4 linked regions of the Piscinibacter gummiphilus genome follow. The protein of the gene in region 2 binds, or shares a complex with, the protein of the main gene of each other region. Links are inferred from orthologs where the notes say so. Each region holds a gene or a part of one and is shown on either strand. Other genes may lie near its edges. The genes, in order: dinB, dnaN, holA and dnaX.

Region 1 (4,761 bases), 1.8 Mb from region 2 along the record:
GCGCCGCAAGCTCGCCGCCACGGGGCTGGCGCAGGCGGTGGACCACATCGCCATCGGCGAAGAGACGGGCTTCAGCAAACCACTGGCCCGCGCCTACCACGCGGTCGCCGACCACTTCGCCGTGGCGCCGGCGCAGGCGTGCATGGTGGGCGACTCCCCCGAACTCGACTACGACGGCGCGCGCCAGGCCGGCCTCCAGGCCCTGCTGCTCGACCGCGACGCACGCCATCAGGGTGGCCCGCGCGAGGCCATCGGGTCGCTCGACGCGGTGCCGTCGGCCTGCCGCTGACGACGCTCAGGGCAACTCGATCAGGTGCCGTTTCGGCGAGACCGCCTGCCACCGCGCGTGGTCCGGCAACGGCGGCTTGCGCGACGTGATGGGACGCCATGCCGGGTCGCGGGCGAACTGTGCATTGAGCGCGATGTACGGCCGCTGGGCCTCGGTCACGTCGGTGGCGTTCACGATGGCATCCACCGGGCACTCGGGCACGCACACCGAGCAGTCGATGCAACCCTCGGGGTCGATCGCCACGAAGTTCGGGCCCTCGACGAAACAGTCCATGGGGCACACGTCGACACAGTCGGTGTGCTTGCAGGCGACGCAGGATTCGGTGACGACGAAGGGCATTCTGGAAGGTGGGTCAGCAGGCGAACGATTCGCGCAGGCCCGCATCATGCGGCACGGTCAGCGACACGCTGGTGACGGCGATGTCGAGCCGGGCCCGGTTGGCGAAGTGCAGTTCGACGCGCGAGGCCTCGGCGAGTTCCGCCGGCAGCGGCAGCTGCGCCAGCCCCACGCCGTGCGCGACCACACGGCCGTCCACGAGCCGGCCGATGAGTTGTTCGCCGGGCGCAGGCCAGGGCCCGCCCCGGCACACAAGGACCACCCCGGCCACGTGGCCCTGGCGTTCGCCGCTGAAGGTGGTGGTGTCGGGCTCCGACACGTTCGCCGCGGCGAAACGCACGCGCAGCGTGTCGCCCTGGACCTCGACCCCCGCCACCTCGGAGTCGGCGAACCCGAAGCGCCGCGTCATGGTGCGGGCGCGATGACCGCGCCCTTCTCGGCCAGCAGCGCCCGCAGCACCGAGCGGTGGCAGCGCGCTTCGTTGTCGCAGTAGCAGCCGACGGAGAAGTCGGCGTGGTGCGACAGCGCGGCCAGCACGTCGAGCGTGCGGTCGTTCTCGGGCACCTTCATCTCGCCGCGGTACTTGCGCACGAAGGCGTTCCACGCGGCCTCGGTTTCGGCGCCCTGACCCTGTTTCATCGTCTCGGCCGACGGCGCGAGGTTCGGGTACCAGACGTCGTACCAGCCGTCCGCGGCGAACCGTTCCTTCGGCACCCCGCGCGGCGGGCGCCGCACCGTGCCGATCCGCGTCCCCTCGCCGGCCGCCCGCGGGCTGCCCAGTTGCACCACTCGCACCCCCACGATCCACCCTCCCCGTGCCGCCGCGGCACATGCCCGATTGTCTTCGCCCCGCAGGTCGCCGATACTGTACGCCCATACAGCCGACTTTCCGGCCGCTCCCGTGACCGATCCCGCCCCGCGCCGCCTCATCGCCCACCTCGACATGGACGCCTTCTACGCGTCGGTCGAACTGCTGCGCTACCCCGACCTGCGCGGCCAGGCGGTGGTGATCGGCGGCGGGCGCGACAGCCAGCCCGTGCTGCAGCCCGACGGCACGCGCCGCTACTTCCACCTGCGCGACTACACCGGCCGCGGTGTCATCACCACGTCCACCTACGAGGCGCGCGCGCTGGGCGTGCATTCGGCCATGGGCACCATGAAGGCGGCACAGCTCGCGCCCGACGCCATCCTGCTCCCGGTCGACTTCGACGAGTACCGCCGCTACTCGCGGCTCTTCAAGGCCGCGGTGCGCGCCATCGCCCCGCAGGTGGAAGACCGCGGCATCGACGAGATCTACATCGACCTCACCGACATCCCCGGCGCGCTCGAAGACGGCGGCCGTGCCGTGGGCGAGCAGCTGCGCCAAGCCGTGTTCGACGCCACCGGACTCACCTGTTCGGTGGGCATCACGCCCAACAAGCTGCTGTCGAAGATCGCTTCCGAACTCGACAAACCCGACGGCCTCACGCTGCTGACGGCCGACGACATCCCCACGCGCATCTGGCCCCTGGCCGCGAAAAAGGTCAACGGCATCGGCCCGAAGGCCAACGAGAAGCTCGCCGCCCTCGGCATCGTCACCATCGGCGACGTGGCCGCGGCCGATCCCGCCTTCCTCGTCGAACACTTCGGCCGCAGCTACGGCGCCTGGCTGCACGCCGCGTCGCACGGGCGCGACGACCGGCCGGTGGTGCTGTTCTCGGAGCCGAAGTCCATCAGCCGCGAGACCACCTTCGAGCGCGACCTGCACGCCGTGCGCGACCGCGCCGTGCTCACCGAGATCTTCACCACGCTGTGCGTGAAGCTCGCGGGCGACCTCGAACGCAAGGGCTACGCGGCCAAGACCATCGGCCTGAAGCTGCGCTTCGACGACTTCCGCATCGTCACGCGCGACATCACGCTGCCCGCCCACACCTTCGACGCCCGCACCATCCGCCGCGCCGCGGGCGAATGCCTCAAGCGCGTGGACCTCGGCCGGCGCATGCGGCTGCTGGGCGTGCGCGCGGGCAACCTCGCGCGGCTGAGCGACCTGCTTCGACCCGCCACGCCCCCGGCGCCGCTGTCGGTGCAGGAGCCACTCGCCGACTTCCTGTCGCCCATGCCCCTGTTCGATCCACCTGGGGATTGACGGCGACACTGCCAACAATTCACGCTTTGTGGGCCCATGATGCGCTTCCGCGCATCCGGCGCCCGGCGAGCCGACTAGTTCCGGGCAGAACCACCCCCCGTGAGGACGCCCCATGCGACAACCGCTCCAGCACTTCGCCACCACCTGCGCCACCTGCCTCGCCCTTTCGGCAGGCGCGGCACAGGCCCAGCAGGCTCCCCCCCTCCTCCAGCCCGGCAACGGCAAGCTGCTGCTCACCGGCGGGGTCAGCAGCATCGATGGCGCGGCCGGCGGTGGCCTGACCCCCTGGGCCGTCACGGGCGGCTACGCCACGGCCGGCGAGGTCGGTGCCACCGCCTTCGTGACCCGCGTGGTCGTGAAGGACTACGCCCTCACCGGCTACGGCGTGGCCGTGTCCGCACTCGACCGCGTGGAGTTCTCGCTCGCCCGCCAGGACTTCAAGACCTATTCGAACCTCGCGCCGCTGAGCCCCGCCTTGGCGGGACTGCACCTGAAGCAGGACATCGCCGGCCTGAAGGTGCGCCTCGCCGGCGACGCCGTGCTCGACAGCGACCGCTGGATGCCGCAGGTGGCCGCCGGCCTCGAGTACAAGCACCTCGACGCCGGCCCGCTCGCGCCCGTGCTCGCGTCGCTGGGCGCGGACGACCACGGGGTCGACGTCTACCTCAGCGCGACCAAGCTCTTCCTCGCCCAGGCCGTGCTCGTCAACGCCACGCTCCGCGCCACGAAGGCCAACCAGAACGGCCTGCTCGGCTTCGGCAGCACGGCCCACGACGGCTACAAGCTGATGCCCGAGGTGTCGGTGGCCTGGCTGCCGCGCAAGGACGTGGCCCTCGGCGCCGAGTACCGCATGAAACCCGACAACCTGAACCCGTCGCCGTTCGGTGCCGGGTTGAAGGAAGACGACTGGAAGGACGTGTTCGTCGCGTGGGCGCCGTCCAAGCACCTGTCGCTCACGCTCGCCTGGGTGGACCTCGGGCGCATCGCCCCGGCACTGGTGCCCGACCGCCAGACCGGTGTGTACTTCTCGGCCCAGGTGGCCTACTGACACGGGACCTCGACATGACCGCCTCGTTTTTCCGCTGGCTCGCCACCGCTGCGCTGTGCCTCGCCGGCACCGTGAACGCGCAGTCCCCCGACGACACGCTCTATCACCAGCTCGGCGAAAAGCCGGGCCTCGCCGTGCTGATGGACGACTTCGTCGCCCGCCTGCTCACCGACCCGCGTTTGGCCCCGTTCTTCAAGGACGTGGATCAGGCCCACCTGAAGAAGCAGCTGGTGGACCAGTTCTGCGAGGTGTCCGGCGGCCCCTGCAAGCTCGTGGGCCCGGACATGAAGACGGCGCACGCCGGCATCGACGTGACGAAGCGCGACTTCAACGCGCTCGTCGAGGTGCTGCAGCAGAGCATGGACGCGCGGGGCATCGCGTTCTCCACCCAGAACCGCCTGCTCGCCCGGCTGGCGCCGATGCACCGCGAGATCGTCAACACCCCATGACCACCACCCCCTCCCCCCGCCTCGCCCTCGTGCTGATGCTCGGCCTGCTCGTGTCGGGCGCGGCCCGCAGCGCCGACGTGATGGTCAGTGTCACCGGCCAGGACGGCCAGCCCGCACGCGATGTCGTCGTGTGGGTCGTGGGCCCGCCCAAGCCCGCGGCCGCCCCCATCCCCAACGGCGCGCCTCCCGCCGAGCCGGTGCTGATCGAGCAGCTCGGCATGCAGTTCCAGCCTGCGGTGACTGTCGTGCGCACGGGCACGGTGGTGCGGTTCACCAACCGCGATCCGTACGACCACCACATCCGCTCGGTGCCGTCCGGCCCGCTGGGCGCCGAGCCGCCCGCGAAGGCCATCGAGCTGCGCCTCGCGGCCGACGACCCGAAGGCCCGCAGCGCCGACATCGTCGCCGACAAGGCCGGCATCACGGGCCTCGGCTGCCACCTGCATTCGTCGATGCGCGGCACGCTGTTCGTCACCGACGCGCCGGCCTTCGCGAAGACCGACACCCGCGGCAT
Region 2 (4,790 bases):
TCAGCACCTCATAGTCCGCCCCATGCACGAAGTCCGCAGAGATGATGCTGCTCTTCGTGTTGCCATGATGAATCCGGCTGATGCGCAGGATGTGCTTGTCGGTGCGCGTGTCGAACTCGGCCGTGACTTCGGCGTTGTGCAACGCGGCCTTCAGACCGGCCGCTGACGTCTCCGCCGCTTCCAGCGTGTCGAGGTTCAGCACCAGGCCATTGGCCATCGCACGCAGGGCCTCGATGTCCATCCACGCGCTGAGGCGGTCGACGACGTTGTTGGCCAGCACGTATTGCGTGGCCTTCTCGGCGAGGTCTTCACCGGTCAGGGTCACGCCGTTGAGACCGGTGTCGAGCTTCGCGTCCTTCAGGGCGACCTTGAGCAGGTACGAGTCCAGCTCGGTGCCATCCTTCAGGTACTGCTCTTCCTTGCCCAGCTTGACCTTGTAGAGCGGCGGCTGCGCGATGTAGATGTGGCCGCGTTCGACGATCTCGGGCATCTGGCGGTAGAAGAACGTGAGCAGCAGGGTGCGGATGTGGGCGCCGTCGACGTCCGCGTCGGTCATGATGATGATGCGGTGGTAGCGAAGCTTGTCGGGGTTGAATTCTTCCTTCCCGATGCTGGTGCCGAGCGCGGTGATCAGCGTGAGGATTTCGTTGCTGGTCAGCAGGCGTTCGAAGCGCGCACGCTCCACGTTCAGGATCTTGCCGCGCAGCGGCAGGATCGCCTGGAACTTGCGGTCGCGGCCCTGCTTGGCAGAGCCGCCGGCGGAGTCGCCCTCCACGATGTAGATCTCGCAGAGTGCGGGGTCCTTTTCCTGGCAGTCGGCGAGCTTGCCGGGCAGGCCCATGCCGTCGAGCACGCCCTTGCGGCGGGTCATCTCGCGGGCCTTGCGGGCGGCTTCGCGGGCGCGCGACGCTTCGACGATCTTCGTGCAGATGATCTTGGCGTCGTTGGGGTTCTCGAGCAGGTAGTCGGTGAGGGCCTTGCTGACGACGTCTTCGACGGGGCCGCGCACTTCGCTGCTGACGAGCTTGTCCTTCGTCTGGCTGCTGAACTTGGGCTCGGGCACCTTCACGCTCAGCACGCAGCACAGGCCTTCGCGCATGTCGTCGCCGGTGACCTCGACCTTCGCCTTCTTGGCGTAGTCGTTCTCTTCGATGTACTTGTTGATGACACGGGTCATCGCGGCGCGCAGGCCGGTCAGGTGGGTGCCGCCGTCACGCTGCGGGATGTTGTTCGTGAAGCAGAGGACGCTCTCGGAGTAGCCGTCGTTCCACTGCATGGCCACCTCGGCGGTGATCATGGTGCCCTGGTCGCTGAGCTTCTCGCCGCTGGCCGAGAAGACGGTGGGGTTCAGCGTCTTCTTGCCGGTGTTGATGAAGTCGACGAAACCCTTCACGCCGCCGGCGAACGCGAAGTTCTCCTCGCGGTTGTTGCGCTCGTCCACCAGGCGGATCTTCACGCCGTTGTTCAGGAAGCTCAGTTCGCGCAGGCGCTTGCTGAGGATCTCGTAGTGGAAGTCGATGTTCGAGAAGATTTCCAGGTCGGGCAGGAAGTGCACCTCGGTGCCGCGCTTTTCCGTCTCGCCGGTGATCTTCATGGGCGAGATCTCGAAGCCGTCACGCTGCTCCAGCAGGCGGTCTTGCGGGATGCCCTGCTTGAACTCCATGAAGTGCACCTTGCCTTCGCGGCGCACGGTGAGGCGCAGCCACTTGCTCAGGCCGTTCACGCAGCTCACGCCCACGCCGTGCAGGCCGCCCGACACCTTGTAGCTGTTCTGGTTGAACTTGCCCCCGGCGTGTAGCTCGGTCAGCGCGATCTCGGCGGCGCTGCGCTTCGGCTCGTGCTTGTCGTCCATCTTGACGCCCGTGGGGATGCCCCGGCCGTTGTCGACGACGCTGATGGAGTTGTCGGTGTGGATGGTGACGACGATGTCGTCGCAGTGCCCGGCCAGCGCCTCGTCGATGGAGTTGTCGACCACCTCGAACACGAGGTGGTGCAGACCCGTGCCGTCGGACGTGTCGCCGATGTACATGCCCGGGCGCTTGCGGACGGCTTCCAGGCCTTCGAGGATCTGGATGCTGCCCTCGCCATAGGCTGCGCTGGCGTTGGGGTCCTGGGGCTTGTTGGTGTCGTCGCTCATGGCGCTTCAGTCTCTCGAAATTCAATCCAGCACCCGGGGGACCGCCACGCGATCCACCGGTGCCTTCGAACATATGGGGGTCAGGCGGCCAATCTCAAATGCGTCAAATGCGCATGGGCATGACCACGTACTTGAAGCCCGACTGCTCGGGCACGGTGATCAGCACGCTGGAGTTGGTGTCCTGGAGTTCGAGCTTGACCATGTCGACGCTCATGTTGGACAGCGCGTCCATCAGGTACGTGACGTTGAAGCCGATCTCGATGGTATCGCCTCCGTAGTCGATCTCGAGTTCTTCCTTGGCTTCTTCCTGCTCGGCGTTGCTGGACGCGATGCGCAGCACGCCCGGCTCGATGTTGACCCGCACGCCCTTGAACTTGTCGCTGGTCAGGATGGCGGCGCGCTGCAGGCTCGACAGCAGGGCGGTGCGGCCCAGCACGACGCTGTTGCGGTGGTTCTTGGGGATGACGCGGTTGTAGTCGGGGAACTTGCCTTCGACGAGCTTGGTGACGAACTCCATGCCGCTGAACGTGAACTTGGCCTGGTTGCCGGCGAAGCGCATCTCGATGGCGTTGTCACCTTCCTTGTCGTCGGTGAGCAGGCGCTGCAGTTCGAGCACGGTCTTGCGCGGCAGGATGACTTCCTGCTTCGGGATCTCGGTCTCGAGGGTGGCCTGGGCCAGCGCGAGCCGGTGACCGTCGGTGGCGACGAGGGTCAGGCTCTTGCCTTCGGCGACGAACAGGATGCCGTTCAGGTAGTAGCGGATGTCGTGCACCGCCATCGCGAAGTGTACCTGGTTGATCAGGCCCTTCAGCACCTTCTGGGGGACGCTGAACATGGGCCCGAAGTCGGCGGCTTCCTGGACCAGCGGGAAATCGTCGGCCGGCAGCGTCTGGAGCGTGAAGCGGCTCTTGCCGCCCTGCAGCGTCAGCTTGTTGGCGGTGGCGCTCAGCGTGACGACCTGGTCGGACGGCAGCGAGCGGAGGATGTCGATCATCTTCCGCGACCCGACCGTGGTGGCGAAGTTGGCGGCATCACCGCCCAGCTCGGCCGTGGTGCGGACCTGGATCTCGAGGTCACTGGTGGTGAGCTCGATCTGTTCCCCGGTTTTCCGGATCAGCACGTTGGCCAGGATGGGCAGGGTGTGCCGGCGTTCCACGATCCCGGACACGGCTTGCAGAGCGCTCAGGACTTTTTCTTGCGCTGCTTTTAAGACAATCATGTCAACCTCTTAAATTAGTCGTCTTAGTAGAGGAACGACGCTTTCTGTGGAAAACGCCATTTTCTCTTTTTCTATCAACTGCTTAGCTCTCGCGTAACCCTGTGTGCCGCCGGTCTGGTTACGCGGGAGTCGAAACCCACAACTTTTCGGAACTGCTCAAACCTGTGGACAACGAACGAGTTGTTCTGGAGTTGTCCCCAGGCTTGTTGTTTGACAGTCTGCCACTGACTGTGGTCTAGCCTTTCAGGGTCTGCTCCAGCACATGCAACTGCTGGTTCAGTTCGGAGTTCTTCTGGCGCTCGCCGGCGATCTTGCGCACGGCGTGCAGCACGGTGGTGTGGTCGCGGCCCCCGAACAGCTCGCCGATCTCGGGCAGGCTCTTCTGGGTCATTTCCTTGGCGAGGTACATGGCGATCTGGCGCGGGCGGGCGATGCTGGCCGGGCGCTTCTTGCTGTACATGTCGGCGACCTTGATCTTGTAGAAGTCGGCGACGGTCTTCTGGATGTTCTCGACGCCCACCTGGCGGTTCTGGATGGACAGCAGGTCCTTCAGCGCCTCGCGGGCGAGCTGGATGTTGATGTCCTTCAGCGAGAAGCGGGAGTACGCGAGGATCTTGCGCAGGGCGCCTTCCAGCTCGCGCACGTTGGCGCGCACGTTCTTCGCGACGAAGAAGGCGACGTCTTCCGGCATGGGGGTGCCTTCGGCATCCGCCTTGCGCATCAGGATGGCCACGCGCATTTCGAGCTCGGGCGGTTCGATGGCGACGGTCAGGCCGGCATCGAAGCGGGAGGTGAGGCGCTCGTCGATGTCCACCAGCCCCTTCGGGTAGGTGTCGCTCGTCATGATGATGTGGGCCTTCTTGGCCAGCAGCGCTTCGAAGGCGTTGAAGAACTCCTCCTGGGTGCGTTCCTTGCCGGCGAAGAACTGGACGTCGTCGATGAGCAGCAGGTCGAGCTGGTGGTACTTGGCCTTGAGCTCATCGAAGGTCTTGCGCTGGTAGTTCTTCACCACGTCGGTGATGAACTGCTCGGCGTGGAGGTACAGCACCCGGGCGTCGGCCCGGTCGGCCAGCAGCGCGTTGCCCACGGCGTGCACCAGGTGGGTCTTGCCCAGGCCCACGCCGCCGTAGATGAACAGCGGGTTGTACATCTGGCCCGGGGCGCCTGCCACGTGCAGCGCGGCGGTGCGGGCCATCTGGTTGGCGCGGCCGGCCACCAGGGTGTCGAACGTCAGCACCGGGTTCAAGCGGTGGCGCGGCAGCGATTGCGCCGCATCCGGACGCGGGCGCGCCGGGGCGCCCTCACGCGGTGGTTCGTTGAGCAGGTGGATGACCGGCGCGGCGGCCTGCTGGGACCGCAGCGGCGGATCGGCCGGACGGGCGGGCGGCAGGTCGCGCGGGGCCAGCGACAGGTCGAGGCGGACGGGTTTGCCGG
Region 3 (4,747 bases), 5.9 Mb from region 2 along the record:
ATCGACATCCTGCAGGTCGTCACCATCGACGGCGAACACTTCAGCTACGACCACTGGCAGGAGTGGTACGGCGACAAGCAGCGCGGCGTCACCATCAACTCCGACTACTTCAGCGGCCTGTCCCACGGCGCCGCGGTGGACGCGGTGGCCGCGGCCCTCGCCCAGAAGGGCCTCGGCGAGAAGAAGACCACGTGGCGCCTGCGCGACTGGGGCATCAGCCGCCAGCGCTACTGGGGCACCCCGATCCCCATCATCCACTGCCCGGACCACGGTCCGGTGCCGGTGCCCGAGAAGGACCTCCCGGTGGTGCTGCCGGAAGACGTCGTGCCCGACGGCAGCGGCAACCCGCTGAACAAGCACGCGGCCTTCCTGAACGTGGCCTGCCCCACCTGCGGCAAGCCCTCGCGCCGGGAAACCGACACGATGGACACGTTCGTCGACAGCTCGTGGTACTTCATGCGGTACTGCGACGCCACGAACGACAAGGCCATGGTGGGCGCCGGCACGGAGTACTGGATGCCGATGGACCAGTACATCGGCGGCATCGAACACGCCATCCTGCACCTGCTGTACGCGCGCTTCTGGACCAAGGTGATGCGGGACCTGGGCCTCGTGAAGATCGACGAACCGTTCACGAAGCTGCTGACGCAGGGCATGGTGCTCAACGAGGCGTTCTCGCGCACGCACGACACCGGCGGCAAGGACTACTACTGGGCCCACGACCTCGACATCGTGCGCGACGAACACGCGCACGTGCAGTCGGCCGTCCACAAGGAGGACGGCAAGCCGGTGGTGTACGAAGGCTGGACCACGATGTCCAAGTCGAAGAACAACGGCGTCGACCCGCAGCAGCTGATCGAACGCCAGGGCGCCGACACGGCCCGCCTGTTCGTGATGTTCGCGTCGCCGCCCGAGCAGACGCTCGAGTGGAACGACGCCGGTGTCGAAGGCGCGAACCGCTTCCTGCGCCGCATCTGGAACTTCGGCGTCAAGCACGCCGACGCGGTGCGCGCCTCTGGCGCGGTGGACGCCTCGGCGCTGTCCGACGACGCGAAGACGTTGCGCCGCGAGGTGCACAAGGTGCTCGAGCAGGTCAGCTACGACTACGAGCGCATGCAGTACAACACCGTCGTCTCCGGCGCGATGAAGCTGCTGAACGCACTCGAAGGCTTCAAGGGCGATGCACCCGCGGTGATCCGCGAGGCGTACGGCATCCTGCTGCGCGTGCTGTACCCGGCCTGCCCGCACATCACGTGGCACCTGTGGAACGAGCTGGGCTATGCGGCCGTCGGCGGCGACCTGCTCGACGCGACCTGGCCCGAGGTCGACCCGGCCGCGCTGGTGCAGGACGAGATCGAGCTGATGCTGCAGGTCAACGGCAAGCTGCGCGGCTCCATCCGCGTGGCCGCCGGTGCCGACAAGGCCGCCATCGAGGCGCTTGCACTCGCCAACCCCGAGTTCATCCGCTTCTCCGAAGGCAAACCGCCGAAGAAGATCGTTGTCGTGCCGGGCCGGCTCGTCAACGTGGTGGTCTGATGCCGAAGCGCCCGACGCCCGTGTCCCGGCGGCTGTGCCTGTCCGTGCTGGCCGCCGCGGCCGGCGCGGGCGCGCTCGCCGGATGCGGCTTCCAGCTCCGCCGCCCGCCGGAGCTGCCGTTCCGCACGCTGCACCTCTCGGGCTTCAAGCCCACGTCGTCGATGGGCGTGGCCCTGCGGCGCGCGCTGGCCTCGTCGCCCTCCACCCGCCTCGTCGACGCCCCGCCGGCCGCCGAGGCCATCTTCGAGGTGCTGGTCGACGCCCAGGAGCGCAACGTGGTCGCGTTCACGTCCACCGGCCAGGTGCGTGAACTGCAGCTGCGCGAACGCCTCACGTTCCGCCTGAAGGCGAACAACGGGCGCGAGCTGATCCCCCGCACCGAGATCCTGCAGACGCGCGACATGACCTACAACGAGCGCGATGCCCTCGCCAAGGAGCAGGAGGAGCAGCTGCTGTACCGCGCGATGCAGGACGACATCGCGCTTCAGGTGATGCGCCGCCTCGGCGCGGTCAAACTCTGAGGAGGCCGGAATGCAAGTCCGGGCAGACCAGCTCGCAGGCCACCTGAAGCAGTGCGCCACCAAGGGCCTGCGCCCCATCTACACGCTCTACGGCGACGAGCCGCTGCTCGCCCAGGAAGCGTGCGACGCGGTGCGTGCCGCCGCGCGGGCCGCGGGCCACACCGAACGCCAGGTGCACACGGTGGCTGGCGCCCACTTCGACTGGAGCGGCCTGCTCGGCGCGTCGCAGGCCATGAGCCTGTTCGCCGACCGGCAGATCGTCGAGATCCGCATCCCCTCCGGCAAGCCGGGCAAGGACGGCTCCGAAGCACTGCAGCGCTACTGCGAGACGCTGTCGGAAGACGTCGTCACCATCGTGCAGTTGCCCAAGCTCGACCGCACGCAGCAGAGCAGCGCGTGGTTCCTCGCGCTCGACGGCGCCGGGGTCACGGTGCGCGTCGACGCCATCGACCGCAAGGCCCTGCCCACGTGGATCGCCCAGCGCCTCGCCGCGCAGGGCCAGCGCGTGATGGACGGCGAGGCCGGGCAGCAGACGCTCGCCTTCTTCGCCGACCGCGTCGAGGGCAACCTGATGGCCGCGCACCAGGAGGTGCAGAAGCTCGGCCTGCTGTACCCCGCCGGTGAACTGAGCTTCGAGCAGATCGAAAGCGCCGTGCTCAACGTGGCCCGCTACGACGTCTTCAAGCTCGGCGAGGCGGTGCTGGCCGGCCAGGTGGCCCGCGCGCTGCGCATGCTCGACGGCCTGCAGGCCGAAGGCGAGGCGGCCGTGCTCGTGCACTGGACGCTCGCCAACGACATCCTCGCCCTCAAGCGCGTGCGCGACGCGATGAACGACGGCAAGCCGCTGCCGATGGCCCTGCGCGAGGCGCGGGTCTGGGGTGCGAAGGAACGCCTGTTCGAACGGGCCGCACCGGTGCTCACCGACATCGCCCTCGCCGAACTCGTCGAGGCCGCGCAAGTGTGCGACGGCCTCGCCAAGGGCCTGCGCCACCCCGGCTGGCCCCTCGACGCGTGGGCCGGCCTGCGTCGCCTGTCGCTGATGATCTGCGAGCGGGTCGCGGTGAGCGCCCGCAAGCCGGGCGGCCCGGGCCGCCGGCTCGCCCTGTCGTCCTGAACGCCATCTCCCGAGGAACCGCCATGCGCCCGATCACCGTCGCCCTGCTCTCGTTCGGCCTGGCCGCGCTCACGGCCTGCAGCCGCATCGACCCCATCGGCACCGACCTCGTGGCGCTCAACGCGGCGGGCCAGACCGCCATGGCCCAGGCCGACGTGCAGCAGGCGATGACCAAGGTGCAGGCGGCGGCCACGAACCCGGAGAAGGCCGCGATCATGCGCGAATCGGCCGCCGCGATCGGCCGTGCCCGTGACACGCTCGAGAAGACCGAGATGAAATCGCCGGAGGTGCGCGACATCCAGGCCCGCATGGTCGCCGGCTTCGGCAAGCTCGGCGCCGGCGCGAAAACCGCGGCCGACGCCTTCGATTCGTCCGCCACCGCCGACCTCGACAAGGCCCGCCAGCAGATGCGCGAGGGTCAGGTCGAGTTCATCAACGCCGGCCAGGACATGGTGACGCTGGCCAAGCGCCGCAGCGTGGACCTCAACACCCGCCGGTCATGAACGCGCCGCGCGCCCTGGCCCTGGCGGCGTTCGCCGCGCTGCTGCAGGCCTGCGCCACGTCGGCCCCCGAGGAAACGAGGTACACCGGCGAGATCTTCAGCGGCGGCCGGCGGCTGCCGGTCACCACCGTCTTCTGGGAGGACCGGAACGACCGCACCGTGGGCCGCTACGTGTTCGTCGAACCGGACGGCCGCGAGGTGCCCGGCACGCTCGGCCCCTGCGAGATGCGCAACGAGGTGGTGCTGCGCTGCGAGTGGACCGACACCTACGGCCAGGGCTACTTCTTCGCGCGCTTCTCCGAAGACCGGCAGCGCTTCCGCGGCCGCTGGGGCCGCGGGGACCTGCACCACACACTGTCCATCGAAGGCATCTGGCACGGCCAGCGCTGAGGGACCTCCTCAGAGGGCCTTGAGCCCGGCCTGCAGCGCATGACGCACCGTCTGCAGGCGGATGGATGCCCGGTCGCCAGCGAGCTGCAGCAGCACCGCCTCGGCGGGCTGCCCCGTGACCGCCCAGGCGAGCCACACGGTGCCCACCGGCTTGTCCGGCGACCCGCCGCCCGGCCCCGCGATGCCCGTGACCGCCAGCGCGAGCCCGGCCGGCGCCCGCGCGAGCGCCCCCTGGGCCATCGCGAGGGCCACCGGGCGGCTCACCGCGCCATGGCGGCGCAGCGTGGCGCCCGGCACGCCCAGCAGGTCGGTCTTGGCGTCGTTGCTGTACGTCACCACGCCGCGGTCGAACCAGTCGCTCGACCCGGCGATGGCGGTGCACGCCGCGGCGATCAGCCCGCCCGTGCACGACTCGGCCGTCACCAGGCGCACGCCGCGCGCGAGCAGCGCCGCGGCCAGTGCACGCACGTCGGCCTCCACGGCCTCGATGGGATCCACGCTGCTCACACCACCCACCTCCACAACGCGATGACCAGCAGCACACACAGCGCCGCCACGAAATCGTCGAACAGGATGCCCCAGCCCTGGCGCCAGCCCGGCGGCTCGCCGCGGCGGCCCTTGAAGCGTTCGTCGGCCCAGGCCACCGGGCCCGGCTTCACGGCATCGAAGAAGCGGAACAGCGCG
Region 4 (4,889 bases), 3.6 Mb from region 2 along the record:
TCTACAACCATGTGCGGCCCCATGAAGGCATCGGCATGCAAACGCCCAGCCAGCGCTACCAGGCGAGCCGACTCCCCATGCCAACAGAGCTTCCTCCTGTGGAATATGGTCCCGACGACTTGGTCAGGCGCGTGCAGTCAGGCGGCTGGATTGACGTCAAGGGACGGCAGATCCGGATCTACGAAAGCCTGCGGGGCGAGCAGATTGGACTGAGGCCGCGGTCCGATCGCGATGGCTCGTACGACCTGTACTACTGCCACCACCACTTCGGACGCATCGATCTAAGCCTGCCCTGATACCCTTGAACCTGTTACCCAGGTCCTCGCACGCCTGTTACCCAGGTCCCCGGTCTATACACCCGTGGCTCCCCCTCGGGGGGACCGGCGCGAAGCGCCGTAGGGGGCTCAACGGAGGGTGACGAGCCCGACCCCGGCACTGGTCACAGCGGTTAGGGCTGCTTCGTTCCCGACCTGACCCGGTTGGCCGCGCTTCCATGCGGGGAGGCCCGTCACCGACGATTGTAACGTCGATCGGAGGGCTCTCCCCGAAAAAGGTCAACGAAGTTGCAGGGCGTCGTCGCCGAACTCGATGTTCAGCGGTTCGATCACGAGTTTCTTGGGGCCCGCTTCGACGCTACCTGCGACCCAGGCGTCGATGCCCTGGGCCTTCGCGACGGCGACGGTGCGCTCGGCGTCCTCCGCCTTCACGAACAGCGCGAAGCCGGCGCCCATGTTGAGCGTGCCGTAGGCCTCGAAGTCGTCCTGCTTCGCGTGCTGCTGGATGAACTTCAGCACCGGCGTGACCGGCGGCACGGTGTGGATGCGGTACGTGTGAACGGCCGGGTGGCGCAGCAGCTTGCGCCAGCCGTGGCCCGTGATGTTCGCGCAGTAGTTCGGAATGATGCCGGCCTTGTAGAGCGCCTCGGTGACGGGCGAGTACAGCACGGTGGGCGCGAGCAGGGCCTCGCCGTAGGTGAGGCCCGGTTCCACCTCGGTCAGGTAGCCGTTCGGCAGGCGCTCGACCAGCTTGCGCGCGAGGCTCAGGCCGTTGGCGTGGATGCCGCTCGAGGCCAGCAGCACGATGGCGTCGCCCGCGCCGAGCTTGTCGCCCACCGACAGGCGTTCCTTCGGGTTGATGAGGCCCGTGCAGCTGGCGGCGAGGTCGATGCGGCCATCGGCCACGATGCCGGCCAGCGCGGGCGTTTCACCGCCGCCCCAGGCCACGCTGCAGACGTCGCAGGCGCGCTTCCAGCCGGCCACGAGGGCCTGGGCGCGCTGCGCGTCGCCGAACCAGTCGGAGCCGCCGGCGGCCCAGTAGGCCTGCACGACGAGCGGGGTGGCGCCCACGGTGATCAGGTCGTTGATGGCCATCGCGATGGTGTCCTGCGCGATGCCGTCGTAGTAGCTCTTGCCGGTCAGTGCCTTCATCTCGTCGGCGACGAGCGCTTTCGAGCCGAGGCATTCGACGATGGAGGCGATGTAGAACGGGCCCACGTCGACGACGTAGGCCGATTCGCCGCGCGACGCCTCGACCTCGGTGAACCCATGCGTCGCCAGGTGGGCGCCGGTGGCCTTGGCCGCGCGCTGGGCGGCGACCTTCAGCGGGTCGATCAGGTCGTAGTTGACGCCGGCCTGTTCGTAGCTGAGGGTGTCGTTGGCGGTGGGCGGGGTGGACTTGGTGTTCATGAGCGGGTTCGGACGTCGGTGCCGGCGGAGGGGCCAAACCCGGATTATCGGGCAGGTGACGATCCGCGTCGTGTTGCACCCGACGGCGACCGTAGAATGCCCGGATGTCCTACCTCGTCCTGGCTCGCAAGTACCGCTCCCGCGATTTCGAATCGCTCGTGGGGCAGGAGCACGTCGTGCAGGCGCTGGGCAACGCGCTCACGCAGCAGCGCCTGCACCACGCCTACCTGTTCACCGGCACCCGGGGCGTCGGCAAGACCTCCGTGTCGCGCATCCTCGCGAAGGCGCTCAACTGCACCGGGGCCGACGGCCAGGGCGGCATCACCGCCCACCCGTGCGGCGTGTGCGATGCCTGCCGCGACATCGACGCCGGCCGCTTCGTCGACTACGTCGAACTCGACGCGGCGTCGAACCGCGGCGTGGAAGAAATCTCCCAGCTGCTCGACCAGGCCGTCTACAAGCCGGTGATGGGGCGCTTCAAGGTCTACATGATCGACGAAGTGCACATGCTGTCGAACACCGCGTTCAACGCGATGCTCAAGACGCTCGAGGAGCCGCCCGAGTACCTCAAGTTCGTGCTGGCCACCACCGACCCGCAGAAGGTGCCGCCCACGGTGCTGTCGCGCTGCCTGCAGTTCAACCTGCGGCCCATGGCGCCGCAGACGGTGCTGGAGCACCTCGGCAACGTGCTGGGCGCCGAACAGATCCAGGCCGAACCCGGCGCGCTGCGCCTGCTGTCGCGCGCCGCGCGCGGCTCGATGCGCGACGCACTGTCCCTCACCGACCAGGCCATCGCGTTCGGCGCCGGTTCGCTCACCGAGGCGGGCGTGCGCCAGATGCTCGGCGCGGTGGACCGTTCGCACGCCGTGCGCCTGATCGACGCGCTGGCCGCGGGGCAGGGCGCCGAGGTGGTGGCCGCCGTCAACGACCTGCGCGGCCTGGGCCTGTCGGCCACCGGCACGCTCGAGGAGATGGCGTCGCTGCTGCAGCAGATGGCGGTGGTGCAGGCCGTGCCCGACGCGCTGGACCCGGCCGATCCCGACAGCGCCGCGCCCGTGCGCCTCTCGGCGCTGCTGCCGGCCGACGAGATCCAGCTGCTCTACAGCATCGTGCTGCACGGCCGTGCCGAGCTGAACCTCGCGCCCGACGAATACAGCGGCCTCGTGATGGTGCTGCTGCGCATGCTGGCGTTCCGTCCGGCAGGTGGTGCGCCCGCGCCCGCACCGGCGCGTCCGGCCTCCGCTCCAGCCGCGTCGTCACCGGCGCCGGCGCCGGTCGCCGCGCCCGTGGTGGCGCCGGTGTCCGCTCCGGTCTCCGTGGCCGCGCCCGTGCCGGTCCGTCCGCCGATGCCCGCTCCCGTGCCTGCGCCTGCGCCAGTTCGCGCGGCCGCACCGGCCCCGGTGCCCGTCCCGGCGCCCGCACCCCGCGAACCCATGCGCCCCGCGGCGGTCGCCCAGGCCCCGGCCGTGCGTGTGCCGGTCCCGGTGCGCGACGACGAACCTCCGGCCTGGCTCGACGAGCAGCCGTTCGACGGCGAACCGTCGAACGAGGCGCCCATGAGCCTGGACGACTTCGAACCCGACCGCGGCGAACCGTCCGAGCCGGTGGTGGCCCCGGTGGCGCGCCGTCCGCTGCCGGCCGATCCCGCGCCGACCCTCCACGTGCCCACCCAGATGGGCGCGCGCTGGAACGACGTCGTGATGCAGCTCAACGCCGCGGGCGCCATCTCGGCGCTGGCCCGCGAGATGGCGATGCAGGCGCATTGCCTGGCCGTCGAGACCCGCGACGGCACGATGGTGTGGCGCCTGATCGTCGAGCGCGAGATGCTGCGCGCGCCGGCCCAGTGCAACAAGGTGCAGAGCGCGCTGTCGGAGCTGTTGAAGCAGCCGGTGCGCTTCGAGTTCGAGAGCGGCCAGGCCACGGACACGCCCTCCCTGCGCGCCTCGGCCGAGCGCAACCGCCGCCAGGCGGAGGCCGAACAGATCATTTCCAACGACCCGCTGGTGCAGTCGCTGATGCAGCAGTTCAAGACGGCGCGCATCGTGCCGGGGTCCGTCAAATTCCACTGAAGTCCAGTCCAAAAGGATCACACCATGATGAAGAACCAGATCGCCGGCTTGATGAAGCAGGCGCAGCAGATGCAGGAAAACCTCAAGAAGGCCCAGGACGAACTGGCCACCATCGAGGTGGAAGGCCAGTCCGGCGCCGGCCTCGTGAAGGTGACCATGACCTGCAAGCACGACGTCAAGCGCGTCGTGATCGACCCGAGCCTGCTGGCCGACGACAAGGACATGCTGGAAGACCTCGTGGCCGCCGCCTTCAACGACGGCCTGCGCCGCGCGGAAGAGGTCTCCCAGGAGAAGATGGGCAAGCTCACCGCCGGCATGCCGCTGCCCGGCGGCATGAAGTTCCCGTTCTGAGTCCGTGGCCGCATCCGCCCTCGAGGCGCTGATCGACGCCCTGCACCTGCTCCCGGGCGTGGGGCAGAAGTCGGCGCAGCGCATGGCGTTCCACCTCCTGCAGCACGACCGGGTCGGTGCGCAGACGCTGGCGGATGCGCTCGACACGGCGCTGCACGACGTGCGGCACTGCGAGCGGTGCCACACGTTCACCGAGGCGCCGGTGTGCAGCACCTGCCTCGACCCCGAACGCGATCCGAAGCTGCTCTGTGTGGTGGAAACCCCCGCCGACCAGGCCGCGATGGAACGCACCGGCAGCTACAAGGGCCTCTACTTCGTGCTGATGGGGCGGCTGAGCCCGCTCGACGGCATCGGCGTGTCCGACATCGGGCTGCAGGCCCTGATGGACCGCACGGCCGACGGCGTGGTCGACGAGGTCATCGTCGCCACCAACTTCACCGCCGAGGGCGAGGCCACGTCCCACGTGATCGCCGAGGCGCTCAAGTCGCGCGAGGTGCGGGTGACCCGGCTCGCGCGCGGCGTGCCCATCGGCAGCGAACTCGAACACGTGGACCTGGGCACCATCGCACACGCGCTCGTGGCGCGGCGCTGACCCCCCTTCAGGTCGCGTCCACCTTCCACCGCACCCGCGGTGACCGGAGCGCATAGCGTTGCCGGTACTGCGCGGGCGACACCCCCGCCTCGCGGCGGAATACCCGCCGGAACGCCGCCGGGTCCGCATACCCGCACGCCTCGCCGATGGCCGGCACCCCGTCGAGTGACAGTTCGAGCAGCACCCGCGCCC

The links.
Region 1: the proteins of dnaN (region 2) and dinB are in contact, whole or in part, in a solved structure (PDB 1OK7), measured with the Escherichia coli proteins. The link is inferred for Piscinibacter gummiphilus from one-to-one orthologs.
Region 3: the proteins of dnaN (region 2) and holA are in contact, whole or in part, in a cryo-EM structure (PDB 8GIZ), measured with the Escherichia coli proteins. The link is inferred for Piscinibacter gummiphilus from one-to-one orthologs.
Region 4: the proteins of dnaN (region 2) and dnaX are in contact, whole or in part, in a cryo-EM structure (PDB 8GIZ), measured with the Escherichia coli proteins. The link is inferred for Piscinibacter gummiphilus from one-to-one orthologs.

Annotation. Positions count from the first base shown.
Region 1 is NZ_CP015118.1:1,758,941-1,763,701, reverse strand. Bases 792-3,659 are described here. They hold dinB (DNA polymerase IV), read left to right. Parts: upstream 792-1,568; coding sequence 1,569-2,750; downstream 2,751-3,659. Other genes in these bases: A4W93_RS07945 (DUF3034 family protein), read left to right, coding at 2,863-3,659; A4W93_RS07955 (DUF488 domain-containing protein), read right to left, coding at 1,031-1,426; A4W93_RS07960 (hypothetical protein), read right to left, coding at 792-1,034. Outside these bases: A4W93_RS07970 (HAD family hydrolase), read left to right, coding at 1-289; ferredoxin FdxA, read right to left, coding at 296-628; more of A4W93_RS07960, read right to left, coding at 642-791; more of A4W93_RS07945, read left to right, coding at 3,660-3,798; A4W93_RS07940 (group I truncated hemoglobin), read left to right, coding at 3,813-4,247; A4W93_RS07935 (cupredoxin domain-containing protein), read left to right, coding at 4,244-4,761. UniProt on the Escherichia coli protein: Poorly processive, error-prone DNA polymerase involved in translesion repair and untargeted mutagenesis. Copies undamaged DNA at stalled replication forks, which arise in vivo from mismatched or misaligned primer ends.
Region 2 is NZ_CP015118.1:415-5,204, reverse strand. What follows is about bases 1,299-4,195. They hold dnaN (DNA polymerase III subunit beta), read right to left. Parts: upstream 3,357-4,195; coding sequence 2,241-3,356; downstream 1,299-2,240. Other genes in these bases: dnaA (chromosomal replication initiator protein DnaA), read right to left, coding at 3,592-4,195. Outside these bases: more of dnaA, read right to left, coding at 4,196-4,790. UniProt on the Escherichia coli protein: Confers DNA tethering and processivity to DNA polymerases and other proteins. Acts as a clamp, forming a ring around DNA (a reaction catalyzed by the clamp-loading complex) which diffuses in an ATP-independent manner freely and bidirectionally along dsDNA.
Region 3 is NZ_CP015118.1:5,849,977-5,854,723, forward strand. The notes cover bases 1,266-4,119. They hold holA (DNA polymerase III subunit delta), read left to right. Parts: upstream 1,266-2,067; coding sequence 2,068-3,171; downstream 3,172-4,119. Other genes in these bases: leuS (leucine--tRNA ligase), read left to right, coding at 1,266-1,536; A4W93_RS26830 (LPS-assembly lipoprotein LptE), read left to right, coding at 1,536-2,057; A4W93_RS26840 (hypothetical protein), read left to right, coding at 3,195-3,674; A4W93_RS26845 (hypothetical protein), read left to right, coding at 3,671-4,063; A4W93_RS26850 (CinA family protein), read right to left, coding at 4,073-4,119. In the rest of the region: more of leuS, read left to right, coding at 1-1,265; more of A4W93_RS26850, read right to left, coding at 4,120-4,570; A4W93_RS26855 (phosphatidylglycerophosphatase A family protein), read right to left, coding at 4,567-4,747. UniProt on the Escherichia coli protein: Part of the beta sliding clamp loading complex, which hydrolyzes ATP to load the beta clamp onto primed DNA to form the DNA replication pre-initiation complex.
Region 4 is NZ_CP015118.1:3,598,598-3,603,486, reverse strand. The notes cover bases 1,276-4,271. They hold dnaX (DNA polymerase III subunit gamma/tau), read left to right. Parts: upstream 1,276-1,789; coding sequence 1,790-3,754; downstream 3,755-4,271. Other genes in these bases: recR (recombination mediator RecR), read left to right, coding at 4,110-4,271; A4W93_RS16170 (YbaB/EbfC family nucleoid-associated protein), read left to right, coding at 3,779-4,105; A4W93_RS16180 (AIR synthase-related protein), read right to left, coding at 1,276-1,685. Outside these bases: A4W93_RS16190 (IS481 family transposase), read left to right, coding at 1-296; more of A4W93_RS16180, read right to left, coding at 555-1,275; more of recR, read left to right, coding at 4,272-4,697; A4W93_RS16160 (GlxA family transcriptional regulator), read right to left, coding at 4,705-4,889. UniProt on the Escherichia coli protein: Part of the beta sliding clamp loading complex, which hydrolyzes ATP to load the beta clamp onto primed DNA to form the DNA replication pre-initiation complex.